3 regions of the Oceanobacillus phoenicis genome follow, and region 2 is predicted to be linked to each of the others. Evidence: riboswitches for the same ligand, from Rfam matches in the RefSeq annotation. Region 2 holds a riboswitch; each other region holds the start of a gene.
What was found. A riboswitch is a leader RNA that binds a small molecule or an ion and turns the genes downstream of it on or off. The one in region 2 is predicted to bind S-adenosylmethionine.
Positions count from the first base shown of each region.

Region 1 (8,113 bases), 980 kb from region 2:
AATAGTTAACAATAATAATAATCTCTTCATCTCTGTATTCTCTCCTTTTAACATTTTATTAATTTCATCAAGTAGTGAAGTTATTTGAGAATTCTACTTTAACGTTTATCAAGTTTTCTAGTAATAGCATCCCCGATAAATTGGAAAATAAATACGATAAGAACGATAATAATCGTACACCATAATACAACATCAAAGTCACGACGTTGGAACCCAAAATAATAAGCATAGTTTCCAAGGCCACCTGCTCCAATTGCTCCAGCCATCGCTGTATATCCTATCAAAGCAATTGTTGTAACCGTTATTCCAGACACAAGTGCCGGTTTTGATTCAGGTAATAACACTTTGAAAATTATTGTTCTTGTCTTCGCTCCCATTGCTTTTGCAGCTTCCACTACACCTTTATCTACTTCATTAAGGGCAATTTCTACTAATCGTGCATAGAATGGAGCAGATCCAATAATTAGCGCTGGTAAAGCAGCATTAGGACCACGAATCGTCCCCATCAGAAAATCGGTAAACGGAAATAGTAATAGAATTAATATAATAAATGGTATAGCTCTGAAGATGTTTACAAAGGCGGCAACAATATTATTCACTACTCGATTTTCCCATATATTTCCTTTTGAAGTAAGGAATAATAGTAACCCAAGTAAAATCCCAAAAATAGCGGTTCCTACCATTGAAATAAGTGTCATGTAAAAGGTCTCGTAGGTTGCTTCAATTAAATCTTCTATTTTTATTCCTTCAAATAAACTATTTAGCATGTTGAATTACCTCCAATTCAACAGACTCTTGACTTTCAATAAAACTTCTAGTTCGCTCAATTTCACTGTCATTTCCTGTTACTTGAACTACCAGTGCTCCATAGCTGCCTGCTTGTGTCTGTGTAATATTTCCTTGGATAATATTTAAATCTACAGAAAATTGTTTAGCTATCTGACTAATTAAGGTTTGATTTGTAGTCTCTCCTAAGAAGTGAATTCGATATAAAACTCCATCAGGATAATTTTCAACGATTGTTGACATATCACTATCCTCATTAGAACTCATAACTTGTTCAACAAACTTTCTCGTCACTGATTGCTTCGGATTTGTAAATACATCAAGGACTTGTCCTTCTTCTACAACTTTTCCTTCCTCCATAACAGCTACACGATTACAAATTTTACGAATAACATGCATTTCATGCGTAATTAAAATTATCGTTAAGTTTAATTTTTCATTAATATCTTGTAATAATGATAAAATCTGATTAGTCGTTTCCGGATCAAGAGCAGAAGTGGCTTCATCACATAATAATACTTTCGGAGAATTCGCTAACGCTCTTGCAATACCAACACGCTGTTTTTGTCCGCCACTTAATTGTGAAGGATAAGATTTCTCTCTTCCTTCAAGTCCAACTAAACCAATTAATTCGTTTACCCTACGTTTTCTTTCTTGCTTATCAACACCTGCAATTTCTAAAGGAAATCCAATATTATCTTCTACTGTGCGTGACCACAATAAATTAAAATGTTGAAAAATCATTCCTATATCTTGTCGTGCAACACGAAGGTCTGTTTTATTTAATTCCGTGATTACTTGATCCCCAATGGTCACTTTTCCAGATGTAGGTTCCTCTAGTCGGTTAATTAAACGTACAAACGTACTTTTACCAGCTCCACTATAACCGATTACGCCATAAATATCGCCATCTTCAATATTGAGGGTCAATGAGTCTACAGCTTTGATGTCTTTTTGATTTAGTGAAAATACTTTGCTTAACCCTTCTATAGATATCAATGTTTATTCCTCCTCTTACTCTCCAACAACCATTTCGTTTAGTTTCCCCACATTTCGTCAAAATAAAAACGCCTTTCTGTTAAGAGAACAGAAAGACGTACGTATTTATCGTATATCGTCTGACGTTCTCTCATCTTTCATTTTCTGCAGGAATTGGCACCTTTCATTAATTATGAAGGTTGCCGCGGTTTCACAGGGCCAGTCCCTCCACCGCTCTAGATAAGAGATATCATATTGTTAATGGTTATTTTTAATTAATTCAGTGTACCTATCTTAGCATGCGCTTATAGGACTGTCAATCAATATATTACGTCGCATTTGAAAATAATTCTGGTTGGTATTTTATCAAATAATCATATATATTTGCAGTTGAATAAAACGTATATATTTTTTCGACAACTTCTCCATTTTCCACAAATAATAAGCATGGTACACTTTCGATTTGGCTATCCTGCATATACTCAGGATGAATAGAAGCATTCATTTCGTGAAAAATGTCTTGTTGATGAAGCCGTTCAATATTCTCTAACATCGCCCTAGCAACAGAACAAGTTCCACAGAATGGTGTGTAAATATAAACCACACCTCGTTCAATATGTTGGTTCCATTCCTTCATAAATTAATCACCTTACATTCCTTTATAACAAAAAAGATGGATGTACAGAAAACCGCGCACCAATTAAAGCATTAGCTAAAATTTTCATTGGTGTAGCCGCAACTTCACGATACTCACTGCTAACATAAATATGCTCTGCATGAGGTAATTCCCTTGCCAATTGTTTTCTTAGTTTCATCCCTGAAGGGTCCTCATCCACTAATATATAAACATCCTTTTCATCTAAATCATATGTTTCTAATAGTTCGTCAAGTTTTTCAACACCTAAAGTTCCATTTGTACAAACGATTTTAACATTGTCATCAATGATTTTTTCAATTTGTCGCTTATCCGACAAACCTTCTACAATAATTACTTTATTAGATTCATTTGTCATCATCGCATAGCACTCCTTATGCAAGCAAGAAACATGCTTATTTATCAGGAAAGAAATTTAAATAATTCGATTACATCTTCTTAAAAACGTAAAGTAAATGGAAGGTGAATTCCTAGGCATTATTCCCCTGAAGAATTCATTCAAAAATAAGTAGTAATTACAACCTTATGAATAAAGATTTCGTTTTATTATCATTATATGATAAAACAAAGGCTGACTATACACAAATAACGTGTAAATGTCAGCCTAAAAATTAGTCTTGAATAAATGCCTCATATTTTTCTGCAGTTAATAATTCTTCAAGTTCCTTTTCATCAGATGGTTCGATCACAATCATCCACGCTTTTTCGTATGGAGATTCATTAACATACTCCGGGCTATCTTCCAACTCATCGTTGATCTCAACTACTTTTCCGCTCACTGGAGCATAAAGCTCAGATACTGTCTTTACAGACTCTACACTTCCGAAAGGATCATCGGCTTTAAACTCTTCTCCAATTTCAGGAAGTTCAACAAACACAATGTCTCCCAATTCATCTTGAGCAAAATCTGTAATTCCAATACGTAGTTTTCCATCTTCTTGTTTTACCCATTCGTGCTCTTTAGAATACAATAGATCTTGTGGCAAACTCATAAACAATCCCTCCAAATTATCATTCCAATTTAACTATACAATCTATACTATCATTTTTCTAGTTAAAATTACTTCCAAACCTTTTCAAATACTTCTTCTTTAAAGCCAATTGTTATGTTATCCCCATCTGTCACAATCGGGCGTTTAATTAACATACCATCTGAACTTAATAAATCTGCTATCTCTTTTTCAGATAGCTGATTGACTTTATCTTTTATATTAAGTTCACGATATTTTTTTCCACTTGTATTGAAAAATTTTTTTGCAGGAAGCTCACTGATATTTATCCACTTTTGAATCTGATCAGAAGATGGGGTCTCATTTACAATATGTACTGCTTCGTAATCTATTTGATTGTCATCAAACCATTTTTTTGCTTTTTTACATGTGCCACAATTAGGATACCAATAAAATTTAATAGCCATCATATTCCTCCTACATGTTTTCTTATCGTGGACATTTTACCACATTTAGTTGTGCAATACATCTTGTAGGAAAAGTAAAAAAATAAAACACCCCATAATCGAAACCACGTCTCTTAATTAGGAGTGAAGTATCATCGCTTATTATTTATTCATATTTTGTATGTTTGCAATTGTTCCACCATCAACTCGAAGATCTGTTCCGGTTATATAAGATGCTGCATCACTAATTAAGAAATTAACTGCAGTTGCAATCTCCATCGGCTCTCCTTCTCGTTGTAGAGGTGTATGCTCAAGCATTACTTTCATTTGTTCCTGTTTGGAAGATTCTTGTCTGCCCATGGGAGTATTGATTGTTCCCGGTGAAACAGATACAATCCGTGCTCCTTTTTGCCCCCACTTCCACGCTTGATCTTCTACCATTACTAAGACACCTAACTTAGACAAACTATATGCCGTTCCTGAATTCCCTTGTGCAATTTGCTCCATTGCTTCAACTGTATTCGGTGCAAGTGGATTTTTTAGTATATCCATGTACGGCCCTTGTTTCGGCGCCATATGTCCACTCATAGATGAAATACATACTGCTACTGTGTCAGTCTCTGCTATTTCGATGAATGCATCTAAGATATTAGCAGTTCCTAGTAAATTTACTTCTGTAATTTTTTTAGAATCTGCCATTGTTGGGGATAATCCTGCAGTATTAATGATCGATTTTAAAGAACCTAGTGATTTCGTTTTCTCAACTAATTCTTGTATATTCTCTTTATTAGTAATATCGACAGTTTGATAATATACATCATTAATTCCCTTTGTTGATAATTCTTCTTTCGTCTGAATAAGACGTTCTTCATTTACATCTGCTAGGAGTATCGTTCCTTCCTTCCCAACTAATTCAGCAATGGATTTTCCCATGCCTCCTGTTCCTCCTGTGATAACATATACATTAGACATCGTTTGACCTCCTAAAATTATTTACTATATAATCATTTTAAACCTAGCTGTAATGGCTTACAAACTACATTTTAGTCTAAAATGTCCATTGAACTTCTAAATAGGAAGTGATTTAATGAATAATTCTTCAACTCGTTCCATTATAATAAACGCTTTTTTAGATTTATTAAATGATACTCGCTTTGTAAAACTAACTGTGAAACAAATTGTAGATAAAACAGGCATTAGTCGTTCGACGTTTTATCTGCATTTCTATGATAAGTATGACCTTTTGGAACAAGTAACAGAAGATATAACCACGAAATTCCTTTCGCATTATCAATCTAATTCGCAAAACCAAGTAAAGAAAATTGAGTTTGATTTAATTCTCAATTCAACTTTGAATATTTGCTTACATATTTTGGAGTTTAAAAGTTTTTATGAGGAACAGTTTAATAACCCAAAATTTATTCATTTATTATCTGAGTCATTATATAATCGTTTACTAAACATTTATTCGTATGAAGGGTATGCAATTTTTGCAAGCTATGGGACAGTAGGCTATTTATCAAAATGGGTATACGAAGGTTGTCATCGAAGTCCAAAACAAGTTGCTATTGAATTAGCTAATATTGGTACGACGAATTGGGCTCGTCATACTGCACAAAGCTTTTAATTCCTTCAAATAATTTATATTTTATTAAAAAACACAACAAATAGCCTAGAATGAATTTTGTTCATATATGTTACACTATTACTATAATAGACCGGCTTCACATGAGGGTGATAGGCACACACATTTCCTTTAAAGGTATTTCCTTTGAAGGGGGGTGGTGCCTATGGATATGGAAGGCGTATTAACGCTTATGATTTCTTTTGGAACACTGATTGCGTTTATTATGTCCGAAATCAACCAAAAAAAATAACCCCTCATGTGCTTTAGCCCGGCGCTGAGGGATTATTGCCTTCGGTGTGCCTTCCCCACTTTTGGGGTTGGTCTATTGGAAGTCGTCTCATGTTGAGTACATGAGACGTCTTTTTAATTTTCTAGGACATTATAAAATTTTGCAGCTAAAGATAAACTTACTACTAATTAGCCACGTCCATCACCTTTTGTCCTTCCGTAGACCTCCTACGATAAAGAAGACTGCCGAATATTCTTTGTGAGGCTATGTCGCACTTAAGCCCTTGCAGTGAAAGTCAACATCGATTCGCATACGCTTATCGTGTTTCCTTTATCTCATACGGTCCCGTCCAGGACATACGGTGATAAACGGGCGCTTACGCTTTTTTTCTTATCGTCTTACTTTCTATCTATAATATACCATATTTAAATTATTATGATAAGTAAAATTAAACTAAACCTTTATTGCTCTTCTTTTGTTGGACCCATAACACCTGGTACTGTTAATCCAGCTTGTCTTAATAATACTGTCATCTGACCACGATGATGTGTTTGATGATCAACCATCTTTCTTAGTATCGCACCACGAGGGATAGGTGTACCAAAACTGTCCACTTGTTCATTTAACGCTTCATCAGTAAGTTGTTGTTCTACCTGATCTTTTACTATCTGAACCATTTTATTATATGCTTCTGCTATGTCTTTCGCTTTTTCAGGGACTTGATCTGGATCATGTGACAAATCAATATCCAGGCCAACTAATTTCCCAAAAAAAGCAGGACTGTTAACTAAATGCCAACCTAACCAACCAAGTGTACTATGATTTTCAACAATTGATTGATCAAGTTTTTCATCTGTTAAATTGTTGATTACTTTTGCTGTACCATCTGCGGATTGACTCCATTCATTCAAAAAATCAGTTACTCTACGATACATTATACTTACCTCCCGTTCATATTTATAACTGTATGCTACCACATTACGTATTTTAATATCCAATCATCTACTTCAACAACTTTAAGTGACATCAAACCATCGACATCGTACAATAGTGACATACATAATTACAGGAGGAAGAATATAAAGAATGAGAACATTACAGAGACAATGTACTAAAATCGCCAATAGTAATATATTTATAAATATTATTATTGTACTTATTATATTTAATGCTATTCTGGTGGGGTTAGAAACCTATCCATTTTTCGCACAATTTTCTACTTTTATTATTTGGGCAGATTGGACATTGCTAACGATTTTTACTGTTGAAATTATTATTAGGCTAATTGGAAGTCCTTCTTTGAAAAGTTTCTTCACCGAACCATGGAATGTATTTGATTTAATTATAGTGTTAAGCAGTATCATTCTAGCTGGTTCAAGTTACGTAATGGTGTTACGAATACTACGTGTGCTTCGTGTACTGAGAGCGATATCTATCATTCCTTCATTAAGAAAGATGGTCAATGCCTTGCTGCTAACAATCCCTTCAATGGGTACGATTATGCTTTTATTAGGGTTATTTTTCTATGTATATGGAGTTATTGGCACAATGTTATTCCAATCAATTTCTCCAGAGTATTTTGGATCACTTCATCGTACGTTATTGACACTCTTTCAAGTAATTACGCTTGAATCATGGGCAAGTGGGGTGATGTATCCTATACTAGACCAAGATCCGACGTCATGGTGGTATTTTGTTACATTTATTTTAATTGGGGCATTTGTCATTATCAATTTATTTGTAGGTGTTGTTGTGAATAATGTGGAAGAAGCAAGTCGTGAAGAGTCTCCTTCTCCTACTGATATTAAATTAGAAAAAATGGAAAAAGACCTGGAAGAGATTAAAAAATTGCTTAAACAACAGAATAAAGATTAACTATGTAAAAGACCCGACTCTACAGTGAGCCGGGCCTTTTAATTTAGTATTAAATTACATATTTCTCTTCTTCAATAATTTGAGCTGCTATTTCACGTTTTTTCTGTACAACATTAATTGGCGTATGGCGTGTTAGTTTGCGTAGCGATGAAAGCATCATACGTAGTGTATCGCCGTCTTCGACTGTTACAAGAATATCTTTCGCCTCTGCTTCAATACGATTAAATGCTTCTTGCACATAAACTTCTGTATATAGAAGTTTTTGTTTTGATTTTTCTTCTCCAACTTTAGAAATTGCCTTTTCGGTACGTAAAATTGCAGATTCCATATTGAATACTTCTGCAACCATATTAGCAAGGTTAACAAGAATTTCTTGTTCACGATCTAATTTTTGACCGTATTTCTGCGCAGCGAGCCCAGCCCCTAACAGTATCATTTTCTTCGCATTTTTGAGTAAATACTTTTCTTGATCTAATGCTTCTGTACCTACCTCTTCAGGCATCATCATCATTAATTCCTCTTGAAGACCTTGTGCTTTTTCCAATAATGGCAACTCACCTTTTAATG
Region 1 is NZ_JBDFME010000001.1:2,081,001-2,089,113, reverse strand. Features, by position in the region: gene ABC346_RS10350 (MetQ/NlpA family ABC transporter substrate-binding protein) at 1-30, opposite strand, end outside; gene ABC346_RS10345 (methionine ABC transporter permease) at 99-767, opposite strand; gene ABC346_RS10340 (methionine ABC transporter ATP-binding protein) at 757-1,785, opposite strand; SAM riboswitch class I at 1,913-2,011, opposite strand; gene ABC346_RS10335 (thioredoxin family protein) at 2,093-2,401, opposite strand; gene ABC346_RS10330 (toprim domain-containing protein) at 2,424-2,780, opposite strand; gene gcvH (glycine cleavage system protein GcvH) at 3,031-3,411, opposite strand; gene ABC346_RS10320 (arsenate reductase family protein) at 3,480-3,836, opposite strand; gene ABC346_RS10315 (SDR family oxidoreductase) at 3,978-4,787, opposite strand; gene ABC346_RS10310 (TetR family transcriptional regulator) at 4,903-5,442, shown strand; gene ABC346_RS10305 (DinB family protein) at 6,133-6,606, opposite strand; gene ABC346_RS10300 (ion transporter) at 6,758-7,546, shown strand; gene ABC346_RS10295 (acyl-CoA dehydrogenase family protein) at 7,596-8,113, opposite strand, start outside.
Region 1: linked by a shared signal. The riboswitch ahead of ABC346_RS10340 (methionine ABC transporter ATP-binding protein) and the one ahead of ABC346_RS05945 (methionine ABC transporter ATP-binding protein) in region 2 are both predicted to bind S-adenosylmethionine.

Region 2 (8,113 bases):
TTCTCACATGTATTTGTTTCCTTCTCCAACCACCAACCATTAAAACTATTAATGTCAGTCCGATTAGCGAGATAAATTCCTGGTTACCAACAGGTGAGAAAAATTGTTGAATCCACGGTTCTTTCAATAACATCTTTCCTGCAGTCCATGCGAGTAATCCTGCGCCAAAATAAATAATAACAGGGAATTTATGAATTAATTTTAAAATAAATTCACTTGCCGTTAGGATGATGGGGATACTTAGAATAATCCCAGCGATAACAAGAAGTAAATCGCTATTTGCGACAGCGGCAATAGCAAGTACATTATCAAGGCTCATTACAACATCAGCGAAGATAATGATGGATACAGCTTCTTGTAATGATTCACCACTTTTCATATTATCGTAGTCTTGCTTGTCCACTAATAACTTATAGGAAACAAATAACAAAAGAATTCCACCAATTAATTGGATAAAAGGCATTTGGAACAAGTGAATCATTAAGAATACGAATAGAATTCGCATGGCAATAGCACCAAAAGTTCCCCACCAAATTGCTTTACTTTGTAAATGTGTAGGAAGATTTCTACTCGCCATAGCAATAACGATTGCATTGTCCGCGCTGAGTAAGATATTAATAAGGAGTATTTGTATTACTACTTCAATTAATTCCAACTTACTCCCCCTTTCAAAAGTCCAAGCTATTTTTCAATATATGATGAAAGGGAGGAGGGTTAGAACGTAAGGATTAAATTTTTGTATTTCACTAACCAATATAATAGAAATGATGACCGATATTGTTAATATTCCCTCTAATTTCATGAAGTTAGAGGGTGGTAAATGAAATAAGTGAGTTGGGGTATAACAAACAGTTTTGTAAAAGAGTCATAAAAGGATATTTTATGTAAAATCCGAATGTTAGCTGTTCTGATTTTCATTACTGACGAACGTTGACCATAGGGACGGCTTCATCTAACTTGAAAAGTGGAACACTTTTCAAATGGTTCTTCAAGCTCTGTTATTCTTAGCAGGAGTCGCTTTCTTCCATTACAATCAAAGCGAAGTTATTACTATAATCCGAACAAGGTAGTTTTTAAATGAAACTTAACAATTATGAAATTGAGACAAAAAGATGTATGATATTCAGAATAAGCGTAAGAAATATACGAAGACTCCTTGAAAATACAAATCGATTTTCTGCGTGCGATGTAATGTTGTCGAAGTCTTCTTTGTCCTGTAGGAAGCAGGCCTAGTTGAGACCCCCGAATGCGTAGCATCCGGAGGCTCAGCAGCCGCCTTAGGATAAGCGCTGTATATTTCTGAAGCGGGTTATTAAAATTAATTCATTCGGATTTGTCTTTTGAATATATACTTTGCCACATATTTTTTTATTGTTTTTCAGCCAGTCCTTGTTCATGTGACTGACGTACTCTGTGAAGGAGTTCGCTGTCTGTTAATAAACGGTATCCCGTAGAAGCTAGGGCTTTAGCTCCTGTTATAATAGCTTCGTTACCAGCGTCCGATTTTGCGGCTTCTCTAAACTCGACTGTGTGCCCAATTAAATTATCTTCACCAATTTTAATATGGCCATGGGCGGTCGGTACTTCGTAGCTAATGTTACCTGCATCTGTCGAGCCTTTTCCTTTCTTTTGCTCTGTAACAACGGTTTCACCTTGTTTTTCTAACTCTTTCTTTAAAACATTGTCTAGTGTATTTGTAAGCACAAAATCTTTTACTTCATTTTGGAATCGTTCCACTTTAACAGTTGAACCAGTAGCAAGTGCCGCACCTTTTGCGATAGCACGGACTTTTTCAGCAGTTTCCTCCGTTTTGACCCAAGATTCAGCTCTAATATAAAAACGAGCTGCTGCATATTCTGGTATAATATTTGGAGCATCTCCGCCATGTGTTATAATGCCATGAATTCGAACATCACTTGAAAGTTGTTGGCGTAGAGCGTTAATTCCATTAAATAGTTGAATAACAGCGTCTAATGCATTGATCCCTTTTTCTGGAGCTCCAGATGCATGAGCAGGCTTCCCATAGAAATGGAATTCTAAAGGATCTACTGCTAATGTTTCACTTGTTAAACTTGTTTTTCCGGATGGATGGAGCATAAGTGCCACATCAATATCTTTTAAAAGACCATGTTTTACAAAACTACCTTTAGCGCTTCCGTTTGGGCCACCTTCTTCAGCAGGTGTACCTAATACCACGACACGGCCTGCAGTTTCTGAAAGGGATTCAGCTAAGCCGATAGCAGCTGCAACGCTGGTTGTACCAATAATATTGTGTCCACAAGCATGCCCGATTCCAGGGAGCGCATCATACTCTGCGAGAAAAGCAATCGTTGGACCTTCTTTGCCACTATCTTTGGATGCGAAAAAGGACGTCTTATGTCCTGCAACTGCTGATTCAACAGTGAAACCTGCATTTTCTAGTGTTTGGATTAACTTCGAACTTGCATAAAATTCTTCATTTCCAATCTCTGGCTGTGCATGAATGTCCTGACTAATTTGAATATATTTGTCTTTATTTTCCTCGATATTTTGAAAGATAGCTTCTTGACGTGATTGAACAATACTCATTTTGTTTCCTCCTCATGTATTATTGTTGTTTTTTTAATTGTTCAAAGGCTTTATCTAACTGTTCTTGCGTTAATTTCACTAAGAAAGACCCACCGTTGGTATCATCTTTAATGGCTTGCTCAATATCCTCTTCTTGATATAGTTCTACGATACGCTGGTAAACTTCATTATCTTTGTCTTCTGCACGTGTTGCGATAATATTGACGTAAGGGTGTGTTGCTTCTCCATCTGCATCTTCAATATAAATTGGATCTTCACCTGGTTCAAAGCCTGCTTGACCAGCTACACCATTGTTGATCACAGATGCAGCGACATCTGGCAGTACATGGGCAGTTTGTTGTGCTGTCATTGGAATGATTTCTAAATTCAACGGGTTTTCTTCTATTTGCGAAGGGTCACCGAACATTCCAAAATTATCATTTAATGTAAGTAATCCGGCACTCTCTAATACGCGTAAGGAGCGAGCTTGGTTAGATGGATCATCTGGAATGGCAATTTTGTCTCCTTCTTGCAATTCAGAAACATCACTGATCTTTTCGGAATATAATCCAATTGGTGCAAGAACAGTAGATCCAATGGGAACAATGTCTTCACCACTTTCCTTCACATATTGCCCTAAGAAAGCAATGTGTTGGAAAGCATTGATATCAATATCTCCCTGAGCTAAGGCGTTGTTCGGCAATGTATAATCAGCAAACTCGATAAGTTCGATGTTGATTCCTTCTTCTGCTGCTTTTTCTTTAAGAAGGGGCCATTGAACTCCATCGGCACCATTTACTCCAATTTTTACAGTAACTTCATCATCTCCAGCTTTTGCCTCATCACTTCCACAAGCTGCTAAAAATAATATAAAACTGAATAATGCTAGTAAAATAAATGATTTTCTCATATGATACTCCTCCTAATATAGTTTGATTTAACGACGCATAATTTTTTTGGAAATAGTATTACCGAGCCATTGAGCTACTTGAACCATAATGATAAGTATGATTACGGTGACGAGCATAACGCTGCCGTCGAATCGCTGATAGCCATATGTCATCGCGATATGTCCAAGACCACCGCCACCAACTGTACCTGCTACAGCAGAGAAGTCGATTAACGAAATAGATACAAATGTAAGTCCTAGAATTAATGGTCCTAGCGCTTCGGGAATTAATACAGTGGAAATAATTTTTACTGGACTGGCACCCATTGCTTTAGCAGCTTCGATAACTCCAGGGTCGATGCTAACGAGATTATTTTCTACTACTCTAGCAATTGTAAAACTAGCAACAATTGTCATCGGGAAGATTGCGGCAGCAGTTCCTATTGTCGTGCCAATGACGAGTCTGGTAACTTGTGAGATTGCTACTAGAAAAATGATAAATGGGATAGGACGAATGATATTAATAATAAAGTTCAATACGTTAAAGATAATCTTGTTTTCTAATATGTTGTTTTCACGTGTCACAAATAGTAATAAACCCATGCATATACCTAGAATGGAACCAAAAAATAAAGTTGCGGTGACCATGAGCAATGTTTCTCCGGTTGCCTCTACAATTCGTGGCCAAAATGTACTCCAATCAACTCCCATGTGTATACACCTCCTCCATATCAACAATCGTTTCTAATTCATGAATAACTTGTTGAACTTGCTGTTCGTCTCCTCCAAAAGAGACAATGAGATTTCCAAATAATTTTTCCTGTAGTTCCCGGACAGATCCATATACGATATTAAAGTCGATGTTATGTTTCCGCGTTATACTCGATAAGATAGGGTCAGTGGCTCTTTCGCCTTTAAATAAAACACGATAAAGATTACCTCCACCAGCTTCCGTCCATTCTTTTAGCACCTTCTCAGATGGAAGTTCTTGTTGTACTGAACGAATAAATCGTTTAGTTGTTTCGTGAGAAGGGTTTGTAAAGGTATCAAACACGTTCCCATGCTCAATGACTTTGCCTTCTTCCATAACAGCCACTTTGTCACATATCGATTGAATAACTCCCATTTCATGGGTGATAAGTAGAATGGTTATACTTAAATCTCGATTTACTCTTTTTAATAATTTCAAGATATCCGATGTTGTATTTGGATCTAAAGCAGAGGTTGCTTCATCACATATTAAAATATCGGGGGATGTGGCGAGAGCTCTTGCAATACCAACGCGTTGCTTTTGGCCACCTGATAACTGATCTGGGTAATCTTTTGCTTTATCGGATAAACCGACGAATTGTAGTAGTTCAGAAACCCTTTTGTTTACTTCACTTTTTGATGTACCCGCAAGTTTAAGCGGGTATGCAATATTTCCAGCGACTGTCCGTGATTGGAATAAATTGAAGTTTTGAAAGATCATTCCTATATTTCTTCTGCGCTCCCGTAATTGCTTGGCGGATAATTTACCAACATCTGTTCCTTGGATATGTACCGATCCCTCGGTGGGCCGTTCGAGCATATTTACTAATCGAAGCAAAGTGCTTTTTCCGGCGCCGCTGAATCCGATGATTCCATAAATATCTCCTTTCTCAATCGTTAGAGAGACTTCTTTTACAGCCTCCACTTTTCTTTTTCCAAGTGTGAATGTTTTAGTTACATTCTGAAATTCAATCATGTCTTAACCCCTCACCAAATGATAAAATAAAAAATCCCTCTTTTCTTGAAAGACAAGAAAAGAGGGATTCTAAACCATATGTATAGATGTAGAAGCCATCATTTCTCATCTTCCAAATGCTAATTGCATTTGCAGGAATTGGCACAGTATTCTTTAACAAAAGAATCCGCTGCCGAGATGTCATAGGGCCTGATCCCTCAATCTCTCTAGATAAGAAAAAACGTAAAATATTTAGTTGTTATATTGAAAGTAATTCTAGAGGATAAATTAAATTAAGTCAATATGGTTTTAAAAATAAAATTATTCTGATAAATATTCCGAGTATAGCAAATGTGAACTTATACTAATCATCTTCACTCCGGAGTCTTGCATAAATACCATTTGTCCGATTTAAATCAAGCTTTAGTCCAGCATATGGATTTGCATGTAAATTTTCTTTAATCCATTCTCGTAGAGCGGAAATAATATGTTTTGTTACAATTTCTTGTTTGCCGAATACAGTGGTTATTTCTGCAGAGAAACCGGAATAATCATCATAAAAAAGTTCAACTTTAACTTCACCTGGCTCGATTTCTCGTTGTCGAGCAATATATATACATACAGCAAGAATGATATCTTCTTCGGGAATGATTAGCTTCGTCACTTCCAAAGCTCCTCTTCTTTTTGATGTTGATTTTGTAGTAATAACTTCTCTGCAAACTTCCTCATCATCTAAGCTCCCTTTTCTATGAAGTCGGTCACCTTATTTTACTATAATTATGTCAAATTTATGAAGTGAAACGATTTATTAGTAATAGAAAATATTTTCTGATTAGTATATACGATTCACCGATTTATTCCTGCACAGCGCTTTCCATAATAGAGAAAGTAGCTTGATTACAGTTAATTCCTGCCATACGACCAAATGGAAGTGTTGCTTTTGGTTCACTATGCCCGAAACTTACATTATAAAGAACAGGTAGTGTGGATAGACCATTTTCTTTTAATACATTTGTAATAACTTGTTTATATTCTTCGTAATAGGTTTCTCCATGCGGTTTTGCAAAGATAATTCCATTCGCACTTTGAAGTATGCCCTGTGTAGCATAATTTTGTAACCAACGAGCGAGAAGATCCGGTTTCGGTTCTTCCTCAGAAGTTTCAATAAATAATATGGTATCTTTCCAGTGTTCGATTTCTGGCCAAAGCTTCGTCCCTTTTATACTTTCCAAGGAGTCAATACATCCACCAATTAAACGTCCTTGTATAATACCTTCTCCTTGTAGAATCTCATACGGTTTATTAGGGTAGGTCGTTCGCTTCGTGTCTTTATTTTTAATATCCCATTCTAGGAAATCACTTGTCCAACGCTCAGGTGGTTCGATATCTCCAATTACTTCGTTCGAGAATAATGTTTTATGGATATGTTTGATAGTGAACGGATCCATTTCTACATTCTCAGCGAAATCAACCATGATAGATGGTCCATAAAAGGAGGATATTCCTGCTTTATAACAGAAGAAATGAGATATAGTTGTATCCGAATACCCTAAGAATATTTTAGGATTTTTGTGAATCACATCGAAATCAATATATGGTAATAGACGAATACTATCGTCACCGCCTATGTTAGAAATAATTGCTTTTATTTCTGGATCCTCAAAAGCATCCATTAGATCTTTTGCACGAGCCTCTGGATGTGCATGAAGATATGTTTCTCCTTTTAAACTATTGGGAGTGGGAATCACTTGTAAACCAAATACCTCTTCTAAACGTTTAACTCCTTGATCATAACGCCATTGTAAGTTCTCTTCACCAGCACCTCCCCATGAAAGGGAAATGGTTGCAACTTTATCTCCTGCTTTTAATCTTGGTGGTTTGATTAGCATTTGGATACAACTCCTTTTTTATTTGGGATAGCTAGTATCTCTAAGTTTACCTAATAGAATCAATTTCATAATTAATATCTTTGGTGTAAAATCCTAATATTGCATTGTTTGATTTCCATTTCAGACGGACGCTTTTTAGCAGGTATGGCCTCAGCTAACTTGAAAAGAAGATCACTTTTCAAGTGGATCTTCAGATCGTACTGTTCCTGCAGGAGTCGCCATCTTCCATTACAATCAAAGCCAAGAATTTCTTGTAATCGGAACATTATTATATAAAACATCAAAAAACGTTCGTTTTCCAATAAAACTTAGCAATGATGTAATTGATTCAATAACATATCGTACTCATTTTTGTTTTACAAAAAAAGACAACAATTTTCTTTAGGTTTTGGTAGCAACCAATTAATCACTCAACGTGGTGTTTTACAGCGAATAACGCAGCTTGTGTGCGATCGGAAAGGTTTAATTTCGATAAGATTTTATTGATATGCGTTTTTACTGTCTTTTCTGTAATAAATAATGAAATAGCAATTTCCTTATTACTTTTCCCTTTAGCGATTTCTTTTAATACTTCTATTTCACGATTGGTTAATGTATTTAAACGATACGATGGGTGATGGATAGAATTGACGGGCATTAAATGATTGGTAACTTTTGGATGCAGTTGAGTTTGTCCGTCCATAAGAGAAATAATACTTCTAATTAGATCGTCTGGTTGAATATCCTTTAATTGATACCCTGAAGCGCCGGCTTCTAATGCAGGTATGACATGGTTTTGTTCTGAAAAGCTTGTGAGCATAAGTATTTTTACTTCGGGGTATAATGAACGGATTTTTCTTGTTGCCTCAATACCGTTCATGACGGGCATCATTATATCCATTAGTATCACATCGGGTTTTTGGGATTGTGTAAGTTCAACTGCCTCTTGTCCATTAGAAGCTTCACCGACAATTTTAATGGGAGGTTGTGTTTTTAAAAACATAACTAGACCACGTCGAACAACATGATGATCATCCGCTATTAATACTTTAATCAAGTTTGTTATTCCTCCTTTACAAATGGGATAGTAACTTGAATAAAAGT
Region 2 is NZ_JBDFME010000001.1:1,105,700-1,113,812, forward strand. Features, by position in the region: gene ABC346_RS05925 (TerC family protein) at 1-655, opposite strand, end outside; gene ABC346_RS05930 (M20 family metallopeptidase) at 1,369-2,568, opposite strand; gene ABC346_RS05935 (MetQ/NlpA family ABC transporter substrate-binding protein) at 2,588-3,457, opposite strand; gene ABC346_RS05940 (methionine ABC transporter permease) at 3,485-4,147, opposite strand; gene ABC346_RS05945 (methionine ABC transporter ATP-binding protein) at 4,137-5,162, opposite strand; SAM riboswitch class I at 5,265-5,379, opposite strand; gene ABC346_RS05950 (YxcD family protein) at 5,506-5,805, opposite strand; gene ABC346_RS05955 (S66 family peptidase) at 5,996-7,030, opposite strand; gene ABC346_RS05960 (response regulator transcription factor) at 7,437-8,066, opposite strand; gene ABC346_RS05965 (sensor histidine kinase) at 8,072-8,113, opposite strand, start outside.

Region 3 (8,113 bases), 2.8 Mb from region 2:
TTTAATGAACAAGAAAACTTTATTATTGGGGCTTACTCAAGTGAACCTGCGATTACGGAACAAGGGAATGAATTAACCGTAAGAATTCCGCCTAGTTATCATGGATATGTCGAGCCTTTTACGAAATATTCGATGGAACGATTTGGAGGAAAATTGGCTGCTATTCCTCCAGTAACACAATATGGTCAAGATTGGGCTGATGAATTACTTCCATATTGGGAGGAACAAGGAGGAGAGGTAGTACATGAGGCATCGGTAGATTTTGCAAAAGAAACGGATTTTTATACATTATTAACCAACGCCCTAGAGTCAGATCCTGATGTAATCTTCCTTGGCGGGCCTTCAGAACCAACAGCAAATGTAATGACCCAAGCAAGGCAGCTTGGCTTTGAAGGTGGATTTATTATTATGGACCAAGCAAAATTAGATGAAATGAAACGGATTACAGAAACATATGAAGTCCTAGAAGGTGCAATTGGGACCATGCCATTGGTAGAAGCGGATTATCCTGGAGTCCCTGCATTTGTCGAAAAATATACAGAAGAGCACGGAATTGAACCAGGGTCAGAAGCTGGTTTCCATTATGTGAGTTTGTATATTTTTGTAGAAGCAATGAAAGCAGCAGGCAATGTAGAGGATGCGACTGTAATTCGAGAGCATATACAGGCTGGGTTAGATTCGCTACCTGAAGATAAACATGTATATGTAATTCCAAGTATCGATGAAAATGGAGGATTTGAAATTCTTACTAGAGTCAGTGCAGTAGAAGATGGCGAAATCGTAGGAATTCCAATTGATTAAAGTATCCTAATCATTTTTTATACAGCAAAAAAGCAACTTGGCATTTTTATTGCCAAGTTTGCTTTCTATTTCCAACAAAAGATGAGAAGGAGGTATATTGATATGAATTTTGAATTAGATGAAGTCATTCAATCTATAAAAGAAAACGTTCGCAACTTTATTCAAACAGAGGTAGAGCAGGTCGCTGATGATATTGAGCGAAACAATAAAATACCCGAACGAATAATTGAATTATCAAAGACAATGGGGCTTTTTGGTTTAAGTATACCCGAACAATACGGTGGATTAGGTATTGGAATGGTAGGAAAATGTGCATTATACGAAGAAATTGGAGCGACGCATAATGGATATACAACACTAATCGGAGCTCATACTGGAATTGGTACTGTTGGAATAGTAGAGATGGGAAATGAAGAACAAAAGCAAAAATACTTACCTCCTATGGCAAGTGGAGAAAAAATTGGTGCATTTGCTTTAACAGAACCGGAAGCAGGATCGAACGCAAGTGCTCTAAAAACTACTGCTGTTAGAAAAGGAGATAAATATATACTAAATGGAACAAAACATTATATTACCAATGCCACAGAGGCAGAAGTATTTACTGTAATGGCAGTTACTGATCCAACGAGAGGAGCAAAAGGCGTCTCTTCTTTTATTGTAGAAAAGAGTGCTTCGGGATTTCATATAGGTGCGATTGAAGAAAAAATGGGACTTAAAGGTTCTCACTCGGCGGAAATAATTTTAGAAGATTGTGAAGTGCCCATAGAGAATTTACTTGGTCAAGAAGGACAGGGGTATGTGAATGCCTTAAAAATTTTAACGAATGGCCGTGCTGGTTTAGCAGCTCGGAATTTAGGTTCAAGCCAGAAACTATTAGATATGTCGACTACTTATGCAATAGAAAGAGAACAATTCGGTAAGTCAATTATTGAACACCAAGCAGTTGCACACATGTTAGCAGAGATGGCTGTAGAGATAGAAGCATTACGTGCTTTAACTTATAAAGTGGCATGGATGGTTGACAATGGAGAAAATGTCATTAAAGAAGCAGCGATGTTAAAACTGTATGGTTCAGAAGTATATAACCGAGTAGCGGATAAGGCAGTCCAAGTGCACGGAGGGATCGGTTATATATCTGATTTTCCTGTGGAGCGATTCTATAGAGATGCGCGCATTACGCGGATTTATGAAGGAACATCGGAAATTCAGAAGAATATTATTGCTGGACAATTAAAAAAACATTATAGCTAAGGATAAGTTGTAGGGAGGTATAGGTATGGAAGATTCGATCGTTATTGTCAGTGCAACTAGAACACCAATTGGAGCATATGGGAAATCATTGAAAAACGTATCTTCTGGTTATCTAGCAAGCCATGTAATCAAAGAATCGTTGCAAAGAATAAATATTCCAGCTGATCACATAGATGAAGTTATTTTAGGTGAAGTAAGACAAACGACGGAAGCATCGAATATTGCTAGAGTGGCAGCACTTAGAGCTGGTCTCCCCAAACAAGTGACTGCTTTTACAGTAAATAGATTATGTGCTTCTGGCATTCAGGCGGTTACATCTGGAGTGCAACAAATCCTTAGTAATCAAGCTGATATTGTCATAGCTGGTGGAACAGAGAGTATGAGTCGTTCACCAATATACTTACGAAACACGAGATTTGGAGGAGATCAAACAACTATCGTCGATTCAAATTTAGAAGCAGGACAACAACCTCAAGAAATCTATGGTAAGAATTTATCTATGGGTATTACAGCTGAGAATGTTGCTAGGAAATACGTTATATCTAGAGAAGATCAAGATACATTTGCAATAGAAAGTCAGCAAAGAGCAAAAAAAGCTATAGAGACTGGACGTTTCAAAGAAGAGATAGCTCCTATCCAAGTTGTGGAGAAAAAGCAGACATCTGTATTTGCAGTAGATGAATATCCTCGATTTGATACATCTTTAGAGAAATTAGCAAAGCTAAATCCGGTATTTGAAGCAGGTGGAACGGTGACTGCAGGTAATGCTTGCGGAAGAAATGATGGTGCTTCGGCTGTAATTATCATGAAAGAATCTCGTGCCAATCAACTTGGTTTGCAACCACTCGCTAGAATCAAAGACTGGAGTACAGCAGGTGTTTCTCCTAAAGTTATGGGGATTGGTCCAGTACCGGCAGTTAAACAACTTCTTAAACGAACGAAGAAAACATTACAAGACATAGATTTAATCGAATTGAATGAAGCTTTTGCTTCTCAATCTATCGCTGTCATCCGCGAACTAGGTTTGGATCATGAAAAAGTAAATGTCAATGGAGGGGCAATTGCGTTAGGTCATCCGGTCGGTGCTACAGGAACACGAATTATAACAACATTAATCTATGAATTAATGAAAAGAAAACAGCAATATGGCATAGCTACTTTATGTGCTGGTGGCGGACAAGGGATGGCACTATTAATCGAACAGTGCTAAGTTATTTTTCAGTAACAGGATATGTTGAATTGATATGGCTGAGTGATTGTTTAATTAATCGACGTAAAACATCAAGATTAATATCGCTGAGTTTGTTAATATAAACACATGATTTGCCGGTAGTATATTTACCTAAAGCTGTCATTAATTCACTATCTTGAACAATATCTGTTGCAAGATAGAGACTAATTTTTGATTTTCTGGGAGAGTATCCTACCATTAAAAATTCTCCGGAGTGGCCGGAAGCGTATTTATATTTGTATTTTCCAAAACCAATAATACTTGTTCCCCACATCTTTGCTTGATACTCAGTCGAATCGGTAAATATATCTAATAGTTTATAAGCATCTTCTTTTTTTTGAAGATGATCCACACTTTCGATGAATTGAATAACACTGTCTTCTGTTTCTTTTGTTTTTAACTCATACATTTTTAGCACTCCTAAGTATAAAGGTTAATTATAGTATAACAAATGAAATAAGTTATTTTTATGAAATATGGATATTGTGCTGTTTTTATTTCCAATGCCGATGACTCGCTTATTTAGAAGACACTGCTCTAACATACTAGGAAGAGAAAACCCTTTTCCTAGTGTGCTCTATTTACTAAAATTCCTGTAAATCGCTTATGATTTGGTAATAAACATATTCTATGCACTAATAATTCTTGATTTTCTTTCGTATTTGCCATATATTAAGCTAGGTTATTCTGAGCAGGAGTCACCGTCTTCCATTTCAATCAAGTCCAACTCATTGCTATTGTTGAAACATTAGACAAAATAATTCTTTAAAAAATAATAAATGAATAATTTAAATTTCCTATTGATTATTTTATGGTTATCATTTAAGATGTTAAAAAGTTAATTTTTAAAAAATTTAATAAAGTTAGACTTATCAAGAGAGACGGAGGGATTGGCCCGATGAAGTCTCAGCAACCAGCCTTACATGGGTATGGTGCTAATTCCAATAGGCTTACATGCCTTAAAGATAAGAAGAACAATGTATGCTTACCTTTCTTCTTACTTTTAGAAGAGGGGTTTTTTGTTTGTAAAAATAATTGAGGAGGAGATTTTAATGAAACGTAGTTTAAAAAGACGTTTGCAAGAAGGTACCGTAATAGCAGGGGAAGGGTATTTATTTGAATTAGAGAGGAGAGGGTATCTACAGGCAGGTTCATTTGTACCTGAAGTTGCCCTTGCGAACCCGGATGCGTTAAAACAAACATATCGTGATTTTATGAATGCTGGCTCTGATGTTGTTTTAGCATTTACATATAATGCACATCGAGAAAAAATGCGCATTATCGGAAAGGAAGATCTATTAGAACCTTTGAATAGAAGTGCTATTCGTTTAGCAAAAGAAGTAGCGAAAGAGCATCCTGTGGAGGAGGCATTAGTGGCAGGAAATATTTCTAATACAAATATCTTTGACCCTGATGATGAATCGAGCAAAAATCAAGTAAGAGAGATGTTCGCTGAAATGGCTCAGTGGAGTAAAGAGGAAGACGTTGATTTTATTAATGGAGAAACATTTTATTATCATGAAGAAGCAGAAATCGCGTTGGAAGAAATATTGAAAAAAGACTTGCCAGCAGTCATTACACTGGGATTAATGGGAGAAAATATTTTAAGAGATGGCTACACGGTAGAGGAGTCTTGTAAGATTCTATCAGAAAAAGGAGCACTTGTAGTTGGAATGAACTGTTTCCGAGGTCCAGACACGATGCAACCTTATATAGCCAAGATTAGAAATCATGTAACCGGTTATGTAGGAGCTTTGCCCATTCCATATCGTACATCAAATGAGCATCCGACATTTTTTAATTTACCAGATGGTGGTTGCAGTTGCCATTTGCCTACGGAAACAACTTTTCCTACTGCTTTAGATCCGCTTTACCATAACCGTTATGAACTAGCTGAGTGGGCAAAAGAAGCAAAAGGGATTGGTGTCAATTATATTGGATTATGTTGTGGAGCATCTCCAGCAATGCTTAGAGCTGTTTCAGAGGCGGTTGGTAAGGAGACCATTAACTCTCCTTATTCTCCTGATATGGAGAAGCATTTCTTATTTGGGAAAGATAAAACATTAAAAGAGCATAATGTAGGCTATCGATTTAAGGCATAGTAAATCTCCTATTCTATTTATTTTGTTAGCAGCTTTAGTATAAAACCAAGTAGTTTTATTTAAATAATGAAAAGGAGGAGAAATTAATGAAAAGGAAGTTAATGAGTGTAGCTCTAATTATATTAATAATTAGTGTATTAGCAGCATGTGGATCAGATTCAAGTTCTGCAGAAGGAAAGCCTGATAAGATCCGCTTAGATTATGCCTATTATTCACCAACAAGCCTTGTTTTAAAAGAACAAGGATGGTTAGAAGAAGCTTTAGAAAATGAAGGAATAGGTGTGGAGTGGGTTCTAAGTCAGGGTAGTAATAAGGCTTTAGAATTTTTAACAAGTGATAGCATTGATTTTGGTTCATCGGCAGGATCTGCGGCACTTGTTTCGAAATCCAAGGGTTCTCCAATTCAAAATATATATATTTATTCTCAACCAGAGTGGACAGCGTTGGTTGCTAATAATGAGTCGGGGATACAATCTGTAGAAGAATTAAAAGGAAAAAAAGTCGCTGCCACGTTAGGAACGGATCCATATATTTTTCTACTAAGAGCTTTAAATGAAGCTGGATTATCAGCAAATGACTTAGAAATTGTAAATTTACAACATGGAGACGGTGCGGTTGCTTTGTCGAAAGGTTCTGTTGATGCATGGGCGGGGTTAGATCCACATATGGCTAGAGCAGAATTAGAATCTGATGCAAACTTATTTTATCGAAATAAAGAATTTAACACCTATGGTTTTTTAAATGTAAGAAAGGATTTTGCAGAAGAGTATCCAGATTATGTTGATGTTGTGATTGGTGCGTATGAAAAAGCAAGAGAGTGGACAATAGATAATCCGGAAGAAGCGGCAAAGATTTTATCTGAAGAAGCAGAGATGTCACTAGATGTAGCGAAACAAACTTTAGAGAGGAATGATTTTTCCAATCCTATTCCTGGAGATGAGCATCGAGATACGTTAAGAAATTCAGCAGAGGTGCTTCTAGAGGGAGAAGTTATTGAAGCTAGCACGGACATTGAGAAGGTTGTAAATGAACTTGTTCAACCATCATTTATAGAAGGGCTAAATAATGATTAGGGGTGGTTGTCTTGTCTAAGGCGTCTGAAGAAGTTATTAATTGGGATATAAATAAGTCTAAAAAAAAGAAATCATTTTCGTCATATAAAGTAATTTGGATGGGAAGTATTATCCCTATTTTGCTTTTAATTGTCTGGGAAGTATTAAGTAGATTTGGTTACTTTCCTGCGTATTTATTACCTGCACCAACGACAGTTGTAGGTACGATAATTAATCTTGCTGAAGATGGATCCTTATGGGGACATATAGGTATTACTTTATATAGAGTATTTGCTGGATTTTTCTTGGGTACTGTTGCCGCACTAATACTCGGTGGACTAGTAGGTTTGTATAGAAACGCAGAAATGTTATTTGATCCATTAATTCAAGCATTTCGAGCGATTCCTTCTTTAGCTTGGGTTCCGTTATTTATTCTGTGGATGGGAATTGGAGAGGTTTCCAAAATTACTATGATTAGTGTTGGTGTCTTCTTTCCAGTGTATTTAAATATCATAAGTGGAATTACAAGTGTTGATCGAAAGCTGATTGAAGTTGGGAAAATGAATCGATTGTCTACCTTTCAACTTGTACGAAGAATTATACTACCTGCATCACTACCTTCTTTTCTAACAGGTCTACGTAGCGGATTAGGGCTTGGATGGATGTTTGTTGTAGCCGCTGAATTAATGGGTGCAAGTCAAGGTTTAGGTTATTTATTGATTGCAGGTCAAAACACACTATCTCCTGAAACGATTTTAGCTAGTATATTATTATTCGCATTTATTGGAAAAGGTACAGACTGGATACTGAAAAAACTAGAAAATAGAACGCTACACTGGCAAGATCGAATTGTAAAGTCCTAAAAATAAAGGAGGATGAATCGTGAGTTTGGAACTAAAAGAAGTAAGTCGATCTTTTGATGGTACCCCTGCAATAAATAATATATCGTTTCGTACAAAATCAGGAGAAATTGTAGGATTACTCGGAACAAGTGGCTGCGGGAAAAGTACCATTTTACGTTCAATTGCTGGCTTGGATACAGGGTATCATGGAGAAATTACTATTAACCAAAAACGAACAAAAGGAATACAGGATTCGATAGGATATATATTTCAAGAGCCGAGGTTATTACCATGGTTGAATGTTACTGAAAATGTAACATTTGGGTTAAAAGGGAAAAAAATAAATAAAAATCAGCAAGGTTTATCTTACTTGGAAAGCGTTGGGCTATCTCAAAAGGAGAACCTTTATCCAAAGCAGCTTTCAGGAGGCATGGCTCAACGAGTCGCAATTGCTCGGGCTCTAGTTACTTCTCCGGAGATTCTATTATTAGATGAACCTTTTAGTGCATTAGACGCTTTTACGAAAATGCAATTACAAGATTTATTATTGTCTATATGGAGGAAGTATCAAACAACCATGGTGCTTGTGACACATGATATTGATGAAGCTCTATATCTATGTGATAGGATTCTTATTTTACGTGGGCAGCCTGGAACGCTGTCTGCGGAAATTGTATTAGAACAATCGAAACCTAGATTAAGAGGTAGTCAGGAGATGGCAACGGTTAAGGCAGAAATTTTGGGGATTCTTCAAATTGAAAGAGAAGAACAAAAAGAGAGTACACAAAAAATAAGATATACGATGTAAGGTAGTGACGAACTAGAATAATGAAA
Region 3 is NZ_JBDFME010000001.1:3,887,009-3,895,121, reverse strand. Features, by position in the region: gene ABC346_RS19510 (ABC transporter substrate-binding protein) at 1-801, shown strand, start outside; gene ABC346_RS19505 (acyl-CoA dehydrogenase family protein) at 904-2,052, shown strand; gene ABC346_RS19500 (thiolase family protein) at 2,078-3,262, shown strand; gene ABC346_RS19495 (DUF1801 domain-containing protein) at 3,264-3,692, opposite strand; SAM riboswitch class I at 4,150-4,255, shown strand; gene ABC346_RS19490 (homocysteine S-methyltransferase family protein) at 4,336-5,385, shown strand; gene ABC346_RS19485 (aliphatic sulfonate ABC transporter substrate-binding protein) at 5,472-6,458, shown strand; gene ABC346_RS19480 (ABC transporter permease) at 6,470-7,300, shown strand; gene ABC346_RS19475 (ABC transporter ATP-binding protein) at 7,320-8,087, shown strand.
Region 3: linked by a shared signal. The riboswitch ahead of ABC346_RS19490 (homocysteine S-methyltransferase family protein) and the one ahead of ABC346_RS05945 (methionine ABC transporter ATP-binding protein) in region 2 are both predicted to bind S-adenosylmethionine.